DNA from 2 places in the Exiguobacterium sp. s80 genome. Region 2 is predicted to be linked to the other one. Evidence: riboswitches for the same ligand, from Rfam matches in the RefSeq annotation. Region 2 holds a riboswitch; the other holds the start of a gene.
The links. A riboswitch is a leader RNA that binds a small molecule or an ion and turns the genes downstream of it on or off. The one in region 2 is predicted to bind thiamine pyrophosphate.

Region 1 (8,348 bases), 270 kb from region 2:
CAGCGAACAGATGAACCAGCTAATCAAACTGGTCGCAACAGCGAAAACGACGGGATCGTATAATTTGTTAAAGGCCCGGATGCTGACAAGGAGATAGACGACGAACGGGACAATCAGAAACAGCCAAAACGGGAACGGCTTATCCTGTTCGACTTGATCAGCGGCCGCCGTTTGCCCGGCCGACCGAGCGTCCACCGCAAGGACGACATTTCGTGCCGTTCCGTAATCGACTGCGTCAAGCGTCAAACGCGTATTCGATAAATCGGGACGTTCTCCCCCGATGACAGTCAACAGTTGATTCGTGACGCGCTCGGCGTCGATTCGGTTGACGACGTCCTCCATCGATCGTTTCAACCGCGTCACGTCGGTTTCCCCGTTCAAAAACGTCACCGGGACATTTAATCTTGCACCAAGGACATTTGCCTTGTAGGTCACTTGACTGCCGTGCATCAAATCATACCAGCCGTCACTGCCTGCGTTTAAACTCGAAACAGTCAACCACGTCCGGGTCGAGGCGTCCCCCTCATATTTCGCTTCATCCGTCACCGTAAAGAACAGTTGTGCACTACTTGCGACCATCAGGATAATGATCGCAGCACGGGAGGCGGCTGACATACCGGACAGTTGTCGTGGATAAAACGCGAGATAAAACAGACCTGTCAAAAAGAGTAAAATGAAGATTCCGTTCCAGACGGTCGCTTGATCAATTGTCAGCACATCAATCCCGAGTGCTGTGTTGAACGTAAATGCAAACAAGACGAAACTCGCCGCTAAAAAGCTGATTGTTCGAATCGTCCAGGTCACACGCGTTGCGCCGATCCGTAAAACTAAGAATAAGATTAGGAATAGACCGATTCCGAAAATCGATAAGAAGGGACTGCCATATTCGGCGCGGAAGGATAGCGGTTCCAAGACTTGATTGAGATCGATTCCGAAAATCGACAAGATGTTCCCCGTATCATTTGCGCCAATCAGTTGATTCGTCAATCCCTCTTTGACGGCTTCCGGCAACGTGACAGCCATTCCGCTGATGAAAAACAGGAGGAACACGAGGGTCAATTCCAATGTCGTCCACGAGACGTCCGTGTCCTGCATCAGTTCGACGAACGCCTGATAATCGGCAGACTTCTCGATTTGTTGGACGAGAACGGTCATGACACCGAACAGGACGAGAAAACCAATACAAGCGAGTCCTATACCAAACAAGATATTGCGTAACATATGCGAGCGTTCCTTTCGCTGTTGCCTCCGCTCCATAAAAGCGCCTCCCCTTGACTAGATTGTTTGTATAGTTATTCCTGTTCCAGGTGATTTGAAAACGAATCTTCTGCAGTAAATACAAAAAGTAGCCCGTTCATGACGAACGGGTTACTTCCCAGACGCCGAACTCCGATTGGCAGGAACGCTTACTTTACGATTTTTTTCACGTCCGACTGCCCCACCTGAGCTAAACCAAAATGTTCCCGAAGCGTAGTCCCTTGATAGGCTTTTCTAAACAATCCTCTTTTTTGCAGTTCAGGAACGATCAGGTCTACAAAATCCTCTAAGCTTGACGGGAGTGACGGCGGCATCAGATTGAATCCGTCTGCGATACCCATTTCAAACCAAAGCTCCATTTGATCGACGATTTCTTCCGGTGTACCTATCAGTGTCAGGTGTCCCCCACCAGCTGCCAGATAACCTAACAGTTCTCTTAGTGTAGGCTTTGTATCATCGATGATTTCAAGAATCGTTTTATAGCGTCCGACCGGTCCTGAAAACGCATCGACAGGCGGTAAGGACGGCACCGCTTTGTCAAGATCCCAATCAGAACAGTCCTGTTGCAAAAAGAAACTCAGTTGCTTCAAGGCATTCGCGACCGGTAATTTTTCATCCAGTTCGGCTTTCTTCGCCAGCGCCTCTTTCCGGGTTCGACCGACGTATGTAACCAATCCTGGAAAGATTTTAATCTGCCGCTCCGGTGACTCACTTTCTTTGATTTGTGTCTGTAGACTTTCCCGGAATGCTTTCGCTTGCTTTACATTCCACGACACCGAATAGACGGCATCCGCGTGCTTTGATGCAAGTGCAATCCCTTGGGCAGATGCACCCGCCTGCATTGCCACCGGCTTCCCTTGAGGACTACGCGGTGTAGACGAAGGACCTTTTACGTTGAAGTAGGTCCCGCTATGATGGATCGGTTGAATCTTTTCAGGATCAATTAACCGGTTGTCCGTCCGGCTCGAAAGGAAATCAGCTCGATCCCAGGATAAAAATAATTTTTCCATTACAGACGCAAATTCATCCGCCTTTTGATACCGTTCGTCCCTTGCAGGGAGCCTATCCATACTATGGTTTAACGCTTCCCAGTCCGTCATCGACGTCACCAGGTTCCAGCCGACACGCCCGTTCGTCACGTGATCAAGGCTTAACAGTTGTCTCGCCGCTGTATACGGATTTGAAAACGTACTCGATATCGTTGAAACTAACCCGATATGGCGGGTTACTTGAGAAATAGCGGTTAAATTGATTACAGGATCGAGCCAAAAGGCCGGTAGTTCAGTTGCGTTTGCAGCAGGAAAAGATTGATTGTCAGCAAAAAATACAGCATCCAGGCAGCCCGCTTCCGCTAGTTGAGCCAATCGCTGATAATAACCGCTCTCCCCGATTTCTTCAATCGCAGAATCCGGCATTAACCATGCCGCTTGATGATGGCCACAGCCGTACAATAAAACACCGATGTTTAACTGCTTCGTTTTCGTCATCTTTAGGTCCCTGACTCCTTTCTCCTGAGCGCTGACATCAGTTCATCGTCAATCCGCCATCTACGGTTAGATTTTGACCGGTAATGCCAGAGGCTGCTTCTGACGCTAAAAAGGCGACCAATTGCGCCACCTCTTCCGGCGTCGTCACTCTTTTTAACGGAGTTGATTGGGCAATTAAATCGAATACTTCAGCGGTCGTCACAGCACTGGCATCCGTCACTTTCAACAAGCCGCCGGAGACGACATTCACGTTTATGCCGTACTGTCCTAGCTCTGATGCAAGATTACGCGTAAAGCCGATCAACCCTGCTTTTGCCGTCGTATATTCGTGATAGGGAACTACCGGGTTTTGATACAGATTCGTGCCGATGCTGATGATGGTGCCGTTATTTCGTTCAATGAATTGCGGCAGAACACTTTGCACGACGTGGAACGCTGCTTTCAACGTGCCATCCAACTGTTTTTGATAATCTTCCCATTCCAAATCGATGAATGATTTTTGAGCGCGCGGATCGAACTTAAAATCGACTAATGCATTATTGATTACGACATCGATTTGTCCGTAATGAGCTGTCGCTGACTGCATCAATGTCTCGACGTCTTGTCGCTTCGTGACATCCGCATACAGGGCAATGGCATGTTCTGCACCGAGCTCATTTACGAGTTCCTCTGCCGCATCCTCGCTCTTATAATAATTAATCACAACTTTAAACCCGTTGTTCACCAATACTCTTGCAATTGTCGCGCCAAGTCCCCGACTGCTTCCCGTCACTAACACTGTTCTGTTCACTGTCTTCCACTCCTTCATCGTCTTTTGCAACTTAAATAGCGAAGTCGTAAACAAAAAAAAGCGCAACTCTCCAAAAGGAAAGTTGCGCACGTCTAAATAATCACATAACAAAAAACCGACAGACTGGTCTTCGCTGGTTTATTAGAGTCTACACTTCCCTACGCTAGTACGAACTAGTTCAGGTTCAAAGGGTTTGAGTATCTACTCATCTCAGTTTAGCAACACCCCTAGTGATTCTATTCAAGTTACCTTCACTTTAGCGGTCTTAGAAATATCTGTCAATAATGACAAGACAGTTTTATCGGTGTCTCTTCTGATTACGAACGAAAGCCTTGCCTCCGTCGACCGGAAGCAAGGCTCTTTTGAATTGCCATGATTTTTTTCTCTGTTATACGCCTTCGTACGCAAGCTCCATGATGTTCCGAAGTTCCGTCACGAGCGGCATTTTTGGATTCGCTGTCGTACATTGATCTTCGAATGCATCGACGGCCATCTTGTCGAGTTTTGCTTCAAAGTCGGCTTTTTTGATGCCTTGGGCTTTGAATGACATTTTGATGTTCAACTGTTGTCCGAGTTCTGTGATCGCTTGGATTAGTGACTCGACACCTTGTTCCGTCGTCGCTGCCGGTAGTCCGAGATAACGCGCGATTTCTGCGTACCGTTCATCAGCGATGAATGATTCATATTTCGGGAACGAAGCGAGTTTCGTCGGTTTCGCTGCATTGTAGCGGATGACGTGTGGCATCAGAATCGCATTCGTGCGACCGTGTGGCGTGTGGAACTCCCCACCGATTTTGTGCGCGATCGAATGGTTAATCCCGAGGAAGGCATTGGCAAACGCCATTCCGGCCATCGTTGACGCATTGTGAACTTTTTCGCGTGCTTCGGCATCGTCACCATTCGCATAAGCGCGTGGCAAGTAGTCGAAGATCATCTTGATCGCTTTTAGCGCCAGTCCGTCCGTATAGTCGTTCGCGAGGACGGAGACGAAGGCTTCTGTCGCATGTGTCAAGACGTCCATTCCGGTGTCCGCCGTGATTGATGCCGGGACCGTCATGACGAATTCCGGATCGATGATTGCGACATCTGGTGTTAATGCATAGTCAGCAATCGGATACTTGACGTTTTTCTCTTTGTCCGTGATGACGGTAAACGGTGTGACTTCAGATCCTGTTCCGGACGTCGTCGGAATCGCGACGAACTTCGCTTTGTTACCGAGCGCCGGGAATTTATAGGCCCGTTTCCGGATATCGAGGAACTTTTGACGTAAGTTCGAGAACGTTTCGTTCGGTTGCTCGTAGAAGAGCCACATGCCTTTCGCTGCATCCATCGCTGATCCGCCACCGAGGGCGATGATCAAGTCCGGTTTGAAGTCGCGCATCGCTTGCGCTCCTGTCTGAACCGTTGCAACCGATGGATCCGGTTCGACTTGGTCGAAGATCCGGTAGCTGACGCCTGCCGGTAAGTTGCGGATGACTTTATCCGCGTAGCCGAACTCGACCATCGCTTGATCGGTGACGATCAACGCACGTGAGACATCTTGAATCGATTTCAAGTATTGAACTGAATTTTTTTCAAAGAAAATCTTTTCCGGTACTTTGAACCACTGCATGTTCACGCGTCGTCTCGCCACCTTCTTGACATTGAGTAGATGTTTCGCCGTTACGTTTTCAGAGACGGAGTTTTTCCCGTAAGAGCCGCAACCGAGTGTCAGTGATGGTGTCAATTCGTTATACAGATCACCAATCCCACCGTGTGCTGACGGGCTGTTGACGAGAATCCGGCAGGCTTTCATCCGCATTCCGAATGCCGTCATCAAGTCGTCATTCGTCGTGTGGATGACTGCCGTATGACCGAGGCCACCGATTTCAAGCATCCGTTCGGCGACATGGAACGCATCTTCCGTTGACTGGACGCTATACGCACCAAGGACAGGGCTTAGTTTTTCGTGTGAGAGTGGTTCTTCTGAGCCGACTTTTTCAAGTTCTGCGACGAGCATGACGGTGTTGCTCGGGACGTCGATGCCGGCTTTTGCTGCGATCCAGGTTGCTGGTTTCCCGACGATGTCGGCATTGACGGCACATGTATCGGTTTTGATGACGAGCGCTTCGAGACGTTTTTTCTCATCTGCTGTACAGAAGTAGCAACCGAGTGCTTCCATCTCCGCCCGAACTTCCGCGTAGATTTCCTGATCGATGATGACTGCTTGCTCCGATGCACAAATCATGCCGTTATCAAACGTTTTGGAGAGGACAAGGTCACTGACGGCACGTTTGATTTTCGCTGTTTTTTCGATGTAACACGGGACATTCCCCGGTCCGACACCGAGTGCCGGTTTTCCTGTTGAATAGGCTGATTTGACCATGCCGGCTCCGCCGGTCGCAAGGACCATCGCGATATCCGTGTGGTTCATCAAGACTTTTGTTGCTTCGAGTGACGGTTGTTCGACCCACTGGATACAGTCACGCGGTGCGCCCGCTTTGACAGCCGCGTCACGTAATGTTTTCGCTGCTTCGAGTGAGCAGTTTTGCGCTGACGGGTGGAAGGCGAAGATGATCGGGTTTCGTGTTTTAATCGCGATCAACGCTTTGAACATCGTCGTTGATGTCGGATTCGTCACAGGTGTGACGCCACAGACGACACCGACCGGTTCTGCGATATATGTTAGTCCGTTTTGAACATCTTCTTCTAAGATGCCGACCGTTTTTTCTTCACGGAGACTGTTATAGATATATTCTGTCGCAAACATATTTTTAATCATTTTATCTTCAAAGACACCACGTCCTGTTTCTTCTACGGCGAGTCGTGCCAGTTCAACGTGACGTTCGAGACCGGCAAGCGCCATGTCACGGACGATCGTATCGATTTTCTCTTGATCAAATGTTAATAATTCTTGTAATGCGGTTTGACCTTTTGCGACGATTTTATTGATCGTTTGTTCGACAGGTGATACGTCTAGTTTGATTTTTTCTTTGACAGCCATGTTTGGTTTCCTCCCTATTTTGGAACGAATCTGAGTCTGCATTTCCTTACTAGATGTTAGGAATGCCAAGCTGATATTCAATAGTTTGTGCTTTCCTTCACAAATCAATCATACCGCCTTTTTGATGATTTGTGCATGACCATCCTGTGAACTATTTCACATCATTGAAAACGTTCTCATTCTCAAAAGGTGTTGTCGGACAAGGCATCCTTTTTGAATCCCTCGCCTGTGACTTTTCTCACAGGACCTGTTTTCTTTGCTTGTCTGACGGACGAAACATCGTGTAATCTATTAAAAGATACATATTTATTTGTTTTGAAGGAGGAAGTTTCATGACAATCGTCAACCAAATGCTTGCGTTCAACGAACAATTCGTCGAAGAAAAACAATACGAACAATTCATCTCGGATAAATTCCCCGATAAAAAGGTCGTGATCTTAACGTGTATGGATGCCCGCTTGACGGAACTCCTCCCGCACGCGCTCGGTCTAAAAAACGGCGATGCGAAGATCATTAAAAATGCCGGGGCCGTTCTGTCACACCCATTCGGTTCCGTCATGCGCTCGATCCTCGTCGCCTTGTACGCACTCGGTGCAGAAGAAGTCATCGTCATCGGTCACCACGACTGCGGCATGAGTACGATCGATCCGGCAAACATGATTGCCGAGATGGAAGGACGTGGCATCAATCCGCAAGTCTTGCAGACACTCGAAGCCTCCGGCGTTGACTTGAAGCAATGGTTACGCGGATTCACGTCAGTCGAAGAAAACGTCGGCCATTCCGTCGGTCTGATTAAAAACCATCCATTGTTACCACCGGGCACGAACGTCCATGGACTCGTCATCGACCCCGGGACAGGGAAACTCGACCGCGTCGATTGCTAAACTTGTCCTTATATAGTAGAAAGAAGGTACGACCGACACCGGTCGTGCCTTTTTATGTTTTTTTCTTGACAGCAAAAAGAACGGTCTGTATGATACTTTAGTATAGTACAGTGATACCAAAAGAAAGCGTGGTTTTATAGTTATGTTCAATGCTGTTGTTTTAGCCGTTATCCTTTTATTTGTCTTAGCCATCTTCCGTGTCCACATCGTCCTCGCGATGGTCATTAGCGCTCTCGCCGGTGGTTTACTCGGCGGTCTTGGTTTAACGAAAACGATCGAAAGTTTCTCAGGCGGTCTTGGAGCCGGCGCAGAAATTGCCCTCAGTTATGCCTTGCTTGGTGCGTTCGCCGTCGCCCTGTCGAAAACAGGTTTGCCGGACGCCCTCGCACATAGCTTGATTGCTCGCTCAAAAGGAAGTGCCGATGCGACGTCGGTCAAGAAGTTAAAAGGGTTCATCATGTTCGCGATTTTATTACTCGCAATCAGTTCACAAAACGTCTTGCCGATTCACATCGCCTTCATTCCGATCATCATCCCGCCGTTACTCGGTCTGTTTAATGATTTGAAAATTGACCGGCGCCGGATGGCCATCATCATGACGTTTGGTCTCGTCACACCGTATATGTTTTTACCAATCGGTTTCGGTGATATCTATCTCAATCAGATTCTGTTACCGAACTTACAAGAAAACGGGATGGACACCGCTGGCGCATCAGTCATCAAAGCGATGGCGATTCCGGCGCTCGGGATGTTGTTCGGATTGTTACTCGGTTTATACAATTACCGGAAACCGCGTGAATATGAGATGCGGAACATCGCACCTGACGATTACGAGATTCCCGTCGTCACGAAATCCAAATTATTACTGAGTTCAATTGTCGTCATCGCGACGCTCGTCGTCCAGTTGACGACGGAATCGATGATCATCGCAGCGACGACCGGCCTCC
Region 2 (8,348 bases):
ATGAAGACGAATGCCATCGTAGCAATTCGGAAGCCAAAGACAGTTGATTTACTTTTCTTGATGAATTCAATGTTCGTTTCACCGTAGTAGTAGCTACCGACAATTGAACTGAAAGCGAACAAGAAGACACTGATTGCGATAAAGGCTGGTGCGACGGCACCGAGTTGCTCAGAAAGCGCATTTTGTAACATGGCGATACCTTCACCATTACCGGCAGCGTAGCTGTCACTGAGTAAGATGATTGTCGCTGTTGCTGTACAGACGATCAACGTATCAAGGAAAACACCAAGTGTTTGTAAGAATCCTTGTTTTGCTGGGTGAGAAACTTCAGCGGCAGCAGCAGCGTTCGGAGCAGAACCCATACCGGCTTCGTTCGAGAAGAGACCACGTTTAACACCGAGCGAGATTGCAGCACCGACAGATCCACCAACAGCCTGGTCGATACCGAATGCACTCTTAAAGATCATTGCGAAAACCCCTGGAAGTTCAGTGATGTTCGTGATGACAACAAAGATGGCAGCAATCAAGTAGAGTGACGCCATGATTGGTACAACGATTGCTGAAACTTTCGCGACACGGTGGACACCACCGAAGATGACGAGACCTGTAAGAACGACTAAGATCCCACCGACGATCATTTTGTCGATTCCAAAGGCGTTGTCAAAAGCAGCGGCAATCGTGTTCGATTGAACCGAGTTAAAAATAAGACCAAATGTGACGGCGATTAAGATTGCAAAAATGATTCCGAGGACGCGGTTGTTCAATCCTTTTGCGATGTAGTAAGCAGGACCACCGCGGTAAGCGTTATTGCCTGTATCACGTACTTTATACACTTGAGCAAGCGTACTTTCAATAAGGGCTGTTGCTCCACCAAGGAGGGCGACCATCCACATCCAGAAGACCGCTCCGGGTCCACCAAGTGTAACAGCGATCGTAACACCGGCCAAATTCCCTGTACCGATTCGAGTCGCGGCACCGATGAAGAATGATTGAAGGGATGTAATACTCTGACCTTCATCATCTGTTGTCTTTTCATTTTTATCGAGTGTGACACGGAACATCTCTTTCAAGTAACGGAATTGGATGAACTTCGTTTTAATGGTGAAGTAGATGCCGACTCCGATTAAAGCGGCGATTAAGATATAAGACCATAAGATGTTGTTGGCGAAATCGACGCCCGATTGTACAGCTTGTTGAAATGCATCCATGTGATAGTTCCTCCCAAAGTGTTTTTGCTAAAAACTGATAATAGCTATAAGTTGAATTATACGAATTTTCAGACAACTTGCAAGCTTTTTTTCGAAACTTTCTTTTAAAATATTTAAAATATATTTTTTCGGGTTCAGAAAAACAGATCGTCATCAAAGCATTTTTAATTTAAAAAACCACCGCACTTAATGAAGCAGCGGTGGTGAAATGATGCGTTTTTTGATTAGTGATCGACTGCCAACAATTTTTCATAGAAGTCATCAATTTGACTAACGAGCTGTTCTCGTTCTGAGAATAATGTCGTGAGGACTTCATAATCATGTGTCGCCGCGAGTGATGTATCGAGTAAAGCCACCTCATCCTCTAGCTGTTGAATCTGCTGTTCGAGTTCGCCTGCATTTAAAGCCGGATGTTTCCCGGCTACCGGCGTCCGGGTAGCGCGGGGCGTGGGTGCCGCTGATTCGACGATTGACCGGGCATGTCGTTTTTCGGCAGCATATTGGTAAGAACCGTGAAAGATTTCTGTCGTGTCATCTAGCCAATAGGTTTTCGAGAAGAGTCGGTTCAAGAAATAACGGTCGTGCGATACGGCAATCAGCGTTCCGTCAAAGTGCTCGAGTGCTTCTTCAAGCGCCTCGCGGGATTCAATGTCGAGGTGATTCGTCGGTTCGTCAAGAATCAGGACATTAAGCGGCGAATGGACAAGAATCGCGAGCATCAAGCGCATCTTTTCCCCGCCGCTTAACGCAGTAATCGGTAAGAAGACACGTGGACCGAAAAAGAGGAAACGGGCCAACAGGGAGCGAGCTGTTCCTTCGTCCGCCGAAACGTGTGAGCGGAAGTAATCGATCAGTCGCTCTTCACCCGGCATATCGACGTGTTGCGATAAAAATCCGACCTGATTTGACGGACCACGCGTGACACGTCCGTTCGTCGGCTGGAGTTGTCCAAGTAAGACACGTAATAACGTCGTTTTCCCACTTCCGTTCGCACCGACGATTCCAATCCGGTCACGTGCCGCGGCTTCGAAATCGAGCGACGCGAACAACTTCCGGCCGGCGACGGAAAGCGTGACATCCTCAAGACGGTAAACGATTTGACTGAGTTGCCCTTGCGACGAAAAGCGGATGTCAGGCACCGCTTTTTCCAGGAGCGGCCGTTTGAGTCGCTCAATCCGTTCGAGTGCCCGTTCCATGGCTTTTGCTTTTCGGAACAGTTTTTCGCTTGGCGGAGAGGCTTCATTTGCCCACTGGCGCAAGCGCCGAATCGCATCCTTCATCTGTTTGATTTTCTTTTGTTGTTCCGTGTAGGCGTGGAATTGTTCGAGGAGCAGGCGTTCTTTCGCGACCGTGTACGCCGAATAATTTCCTGGGTAGATTGTCAGTTCACCATCTTCAAGTTCAGCGATCAAGTTGACACTTGCGTCAAGAAACACGCGATCATGCGAGACGATGATGACAGCGCCCGGATAACTGTTTAAAAATTGTTCGAGCCATTCGATTGCTGCGAGATCGAGGTGATTCGTCGGTTCGTCGAGAATCAACAAGTCTGGTTCCACCAGCAGCATCCGGCCGAGGCAGATTTTCGTTTGTTCGCCACCACTTAATTGAGAAAAGGGACGTGTCAGCAAGGCATCGAGGTGGAGTCCGTTAATCATGCGCTGGATTTTCGAGTCGAGCAGGTAACCGTCCTGTTGTTCGAATTGTTCGGTCACACGCGTATACGCATTTAGCACATCGTCCAGGTGGTCAGCACTTGCCATTTGTTGTTCAAGCTGATGCATCGTCGTCCGTAAGGCGACGATTTGGGCAAATGCGGTCCAGAGAACATCAAGGCCCGTCAATTCTTCTGCGAACTGTGGAATTTGAGCCAAATAACCGATGGAAAGTCCTTTTTTGAGATAAAGGGTTCCGCTGTCCGCTGTTTCGAGTTGCGCGATTAAACGCAGTAACGTGGTTTTTCCGGTTCCGTTTCGACCGATCAATCCGATGCGGTCAGCTTGTTTAAGATAGAGCGAGACATCGGTTAAGACGGATGCTCCCCCAAATTGTTTTGTCAGGTGTTGGATGTCGCAAATCATGATCAGTAACTTCCTTTCATGCGCATCAAAAAACGGAGAACGCAAATAGCGCTCTCCGTTTACCGTAAAAGGTGCGCTTTGCTTTATTTTTCAGATGGATGTTCCTAAGAAAAGGGCAGACTCGTCCTTTAGAACGCCATTTCATGAAAAATCGCGCGCAACAGATAAAGTTGTTCCATCAACCATTGCTTACACGCAGCAAAACCCATCTTTTACACCACCTTTTCGTTTCGATAAAGTTAGTTTACCATGTTTTGAACTGAAAATGAAATCGTTTTCAGTTACTTGAACAGTCCGGAAATCGAGTTAAAGAACTTACTTAAGCCGTCAAACAGTTTTGCAAAAAATCCTTTCGTTTCTTCGGAGGTCGCGAACGCGTGGATATCTTGCCCGGCACCCTTTAATCCGGTCTCGATTTGTCCCCAGTTCAAGTCAGCTTTCTCCATTTGACTGAACAATGACGTCAACCGCTCCATTTGGGCGTCCGACAACTGGATGTTGTTATTTTGAATGACTTGGATGATGACATTCTCGATATCGACTTTGGTTTCCGGCTTTTGTTTGGCGATCTCTGCTTTGATTTCATTCATCAGTTCGGCGACTTTGTCCGTCCCGACCGTTTTTCCGACATCGGAAGTGACCGATAACTCTTGTTGGGCTAAATCTTTTCGTTCATCCGTCAATTTAATGCCGGTCTCAGCCGACGTTTGATCGTATGCTTTCATGATCCCCGTCAAAGCAGAGGTCCCGGTGACTTTATAAGGGGAAGTGATTGTGATGTCGGCGTCCGTTACGCCTGCAGTGACGAGCGCGTTCAAGTACATGTCTTTTGTTACCCAGGTAATGTTTTCGGTCGCGACAGATAAACCGTCGCCTTTTTCAGCGAGTTCGATTTTTGCGGAAGAGTACATATTGCCGCCGAGTTGCGATTGGGGAACGTTTTTCCCTAAATATTTTTCTTCATCCGCTGCCGTGGCGATGACGGGCGTAATGCCTTCCGGCGCATTCAATCGGGCGAGTACCCAGGCTTTATCCTTTGCCCCGAGCGATTCACCAAGCGTGATGATTGTTTTATCGACGACTTGCTCTGCTGAAGCAGCAGTCGGTAGAAGTAAACTTGTCGCTAAAAGCGTCGTGGTCATGATTTTTGTTGCTTTATTCATAGTATAAATCCTCCGAGTATAGTAGGTAGTATCAGGTGCTAATTTCATTGTAAGTGACGTCTCCCAGAACGGAATCGGTCTTGAGGCGGAATGAACCGCCCACCTCGTGTCCCTAATCCTATACTACATTTCATTTAAAATCCTGATCATGTGACTGAAAAAATGATATAGTGAAGAGGAATTAAATAATGACCACTAGGGGAGTCGGTAGGCCGACTGAGACGACGAAGACGTTCGGACCCTTTGAACCTGATTAAGTTTGGACTTACGGAGGGAAGTGGCGTGAATATCTCTCTTGTTGTCTCTTCACGTCATGCCCTGTTCGTAGGGTGTGGCGTTTTTTGATTCAACAAAAGGGGGAATTAGGTTGAAATTCAGTCAAGAAATTCGGCAAGCCGCAAAAACATATTGGGACAGCAGTTTTTCCCATCCATTCGTCACAGGCATTGGTGACGGGACGTTACCGCTCGAAAAATTTCGACATTATGTCATGCAGGATGCGTATTACTTAAAACATTTCGCAAAAATTCAAGCCCGGGCCGCCTCAAAGGCAACGGATTTTGCGACGATCGCGGAACTCGCGGAACATGCGACATCGACCTATGCGGCTGAGCTATCACTCCATCAATCGTTTTTTGAACCGCTCGCTATTACGGAAGCGGATTTAGCAGCGTTCGAACCGGCACCGACTGCGTATGCCTATGTCTCACATATGCATCATGCGAGCGAGGGGACACTCGGGGAAACGATTGCAGCGATTTTACCGTGTTACTGGCTTTATTATGAAGTCGGACAACAACTGTTGACGAAGTCACCGGCGTCACCGATTTATCAACAGTGGATTGCAACATACAGCTCGGAATGGTTCGAACGGGTCGTCTTTGAACAGGTCGACCGGCTGGATGCTTTGGCGGCGCAAGCGACTGAAGCAGAACGGGAACGGATGAAACACCATTTCGTCAGAAGCTGTTATTACGAATTGATGTTTTGGGAAATGGGCTGGACGGAAGAAACGTTTGAACGTCTCTTTACACAAGTTACGCGTCAACCAAAAGTAACGAAACGATAAGTACAGCTTTAGCCGCTGTTGATCAGCGCGATCAGACGGCAGACTGCACAAAACCTGAGCAATTTTCAGCTTTCGTAAAGAAAGTCATGGCAATCGCTCAGGTTTTTTTGTTGGTGGATTACAGGCATGATGAAAATTCTGGTAAGGAAATCAGCTGTACCGTTCAATCAAATCGTTTAATTGTTGTTTGACGGCGTTTCGGTCCATCAAATCGTGGTTCGATAAGGATAGCTTCGTCATCGTCTCATCCGCACCCGCCATCTCACTGAAGAGCGAACCTAAGTCGTGGGCACGACGGTCGATTTGCAAGACGATGTCGATGCCGGTACGGTCTTGGAGCATGATGAGTTCGACTTCATCGAGTTTATGGGCGAAGTACGTATTGCGTGCCGAATACTCGAGTTCCTGGGCGATCGGTAAATCCTTCCGGTAACGCCCGGGAAGTTTTTCCGTGTCCGCTTTCTTGAGTCGGAAGCCAAGTTCTTCCATCGCTTCTAAGATAACGGATTGGAGGTCATTGGCTTGGACGATGATGGCGTCCCGGTCTGACGGATCGACCGCCTGGGCGATATCGAGACCCGTTTCAATCCATGATTTCGATTGACTGACCGAGAGCGGCGTATTGAATGGTACTTGAAGCGTAAACGGAATTTCGCGTTCGACACCTGCTTCAATCGTAAAGGCGGCTTCGTTTAGCGAAAAACGATCGAGTGTGAACGTCGTAAATGTCGTGCTGTCCCTGACTTCTTCTTTATATTGTGTATTAAACGCTAAATAAATCCGATCGATTTCTTGGTCGACATTGCCGCCTTTAATATGGACGGTTCCGTGAATCTGTCCGCCTGGCTCACAGCGTTCGCTGTCGAGTCGTGTATCGACTGTGGCGGCACCGATTCCGATTTGTGATAAAAGTTTTTTGAACATCGTTCGTTCCTCCTTTAATGATGAAGATACCTTACTTGTCGAATAGGGTGGAATTTGCTACAGTTTCGAAAGAACAATCAGAAAAGGACGGGACTACAGTGGAATTACACCAAGTAAAAGAATTACTCACTCAAAAGCTCGAGGCTGCTGCTCTCGTGCATGCAACGATTAGTGGTCCGCGCCAAAAGTCGAATGATCTTCGAAGAATCAAACTAAAACCGATTCTATTGAAAGATACGTATGCAATCCAGTTAGAGTTTCAATATGAACGGATAATTAAACACGAAAATTTGTCGGTTGATGAATTTTTAGAACGACTCGACGGATTGATGGAGGAATTCCGTCAATTTTTATTCCGTTTCGAGACGGAAGAAGTTCAGTTCCAGTTATCCAAAAAAATGAAAGTATCGTTAAAAACAACGCAACAGTCACCCCTGCAAGCAGAACTGTCGCATAACCGTAAAAAAAGTCATCTCCTTGAAGATGGTGTCGTCGTTCCGTTTTTAGTCCGACTCGGTGTCATGACGGAAGACGGACAAGTCAAACGGCAAAAGTACGATAAATTTAAACAAATCAATCGGTTCCTGGAGTTCGTCGAAGATAGTATTTCCGCGTTACCGACAGACCGAACGTTACGGATTCTTGATTTCGGTTGTGGAAAATCGTACTTGACGTTTGCCTTGTATCATTATTTAAGTGTCGTCAAAGGCTTCGACTTGAAAGTGACCGGACTTGATCTCAAAAAAGAAGTCATCGAAGAATGTACAGCGATTGCGCGCGATCTCGACTATACGAATCTCGAGTTTCGTGTCGGGGACGTCCATGATTATAACGAAGATACAGAGGTTGACTTAATGGTGACGCTTCATGCCTGTGACGTCGCAACGGATGTTGCACTTGCCCGCGCCGTTGATTGGAATGCGTCTGTCATCTTAAGTGTCCCGTGTTGTCAAAAAGAACTCAATCGTCAACTCGACTGTTCACCACTCGACGTCATGTTGCAACACGGGCTGATTCAAGAGAAGTTCGCTTCGCTTGCGACGGATTCGATCCGTGCCGAAATCTTGACGCTCGTCGGTTACGAGACACAATTGCTTGAATTCATTGATTTAGAGCATACACCAAAAAATGTCTTGATTCGTGCGTATAAAAATGACCGTCAGCCGTCGGAAGAAAAAATTGACCGTTACGTCGCCTTCCGTGATCTACTACATGCGAAACCATATTTGGCGCAAGAATTAAGCGGCAGACTTGGACAGATTTCATCTAAACTCGTACAATAAGGAAGAGAACGAATAAGGGAGGAATTAGACCGATGGATTTCCAAATGTATTTTGAAGACGTCGTCCAGACAGCACGTAAAGAAGCGGCAGCTGCTGGTTTTGAAGAATTAACGACAGCTGAAAGCGTCGATGACGCGATGAAGCGTGAAGGATTGACACTTGTCCTTGTCAACTCAGTATGTGGATGTGCAGGTGGGATTGCTCGCCCGGCAGCTGCTTACGTCAATCGAATGGAAGGCGTGAAGCCAGATCATTTCGTAACGGTGTTTGCGGGACAAGACCGTGAAGCAACGGACCGGGCACGCGAGTACTTTGAAGGGTATCCACCTTCATCACCATCATTCGCTTTGATGCAAGATGGCAACATTCTTTCGATGGTTGAACGTTTCGACATCGAATCGTTTACTGCAGAAGAAGTTGTTGAAAAATTAGAGTCATTGATTGAAATTTACGCATAAGTGAATCAACTGGAGCCGTGTTTCTTAATTGAAACACGGCTCCAGCATGTATACAAACGCTTATGAAGAGTGAACATGCGACATCTAGGTGCGATCCATTCGCTTTTCGCGGTTCTAAAGCGATTCAAGACAGATTGCGCTCTAAACCGTCTGCATGTCTGG

Region 1: another riboswitch for thiamine pyrophosphate. It lies ahead of KNP94_RS02850 (3-oxoacyl-ACP reductase); the one in region 2 lies ahead of tenA (thiaminase II).

What each region holds. Positions count from the first base shown of each region.
Region 1 covers NZ_JACSMP010000001.1:557,328-565,675, reverse strand. Annotated here, with positions in the region: gene KNP94_RS02860 (hypothetical protein) at 1-1,257, opposite strand, end outside; gene KNP94_RS02855 (LLM class flavin-dependent oxidoreductase) at 1,407-2,744, opposite strand; gene KNP94_RS02850 (3-oxoacyl-ACP reductase) at 2,782-3,534, opposite strand; TPP riboswitch at 3,673-3,773, opposite strand; gene adhE (bifunctional acetaldehyde-CoA/alcohol dehydrogenase) at 3,923-6,517, opposite strand; gene KNP94_RS02840 (beta-class carbonic anhydrase) at 6,850-7,401, shown strand; gene KNP94_RS02835 (Na+/H+ antiporter family protein) at 7,544-8,348, shown strand, end outside.
Region 2 covers NZ_JACSMP010000001.1:283,000-291,347, forward strand. Annotated here, with positions in the region: gene KNP94_RS01460 (alanine/glycine:cation symporter family protein) at 1-1,208, opposite strand, end outside; gene abc-f (ribosomal protection-like ABC-F family protein) at 1,433-3,289, opposite strand; gene KNP94_RS01470 (DUF1002 domain-containing protein) at 3,571-4,452, opposite strand; TPP riboswitch at 4,640-4,745, shown strand; gene tenA (thiaminase II) at 4,820-5,521, shown strand; gene KNP94_RS01480 (sporulation protein) at 5,672-6,445, opposite strand; gene KNP94_RS01485 (class I SAM-dependent methyltransferase) at 6,544-7,728, shown strand; gene KNP94_RS01490 (BrxA/BrxB family bacilliredoxin) at 7,761-8,186, shown strand.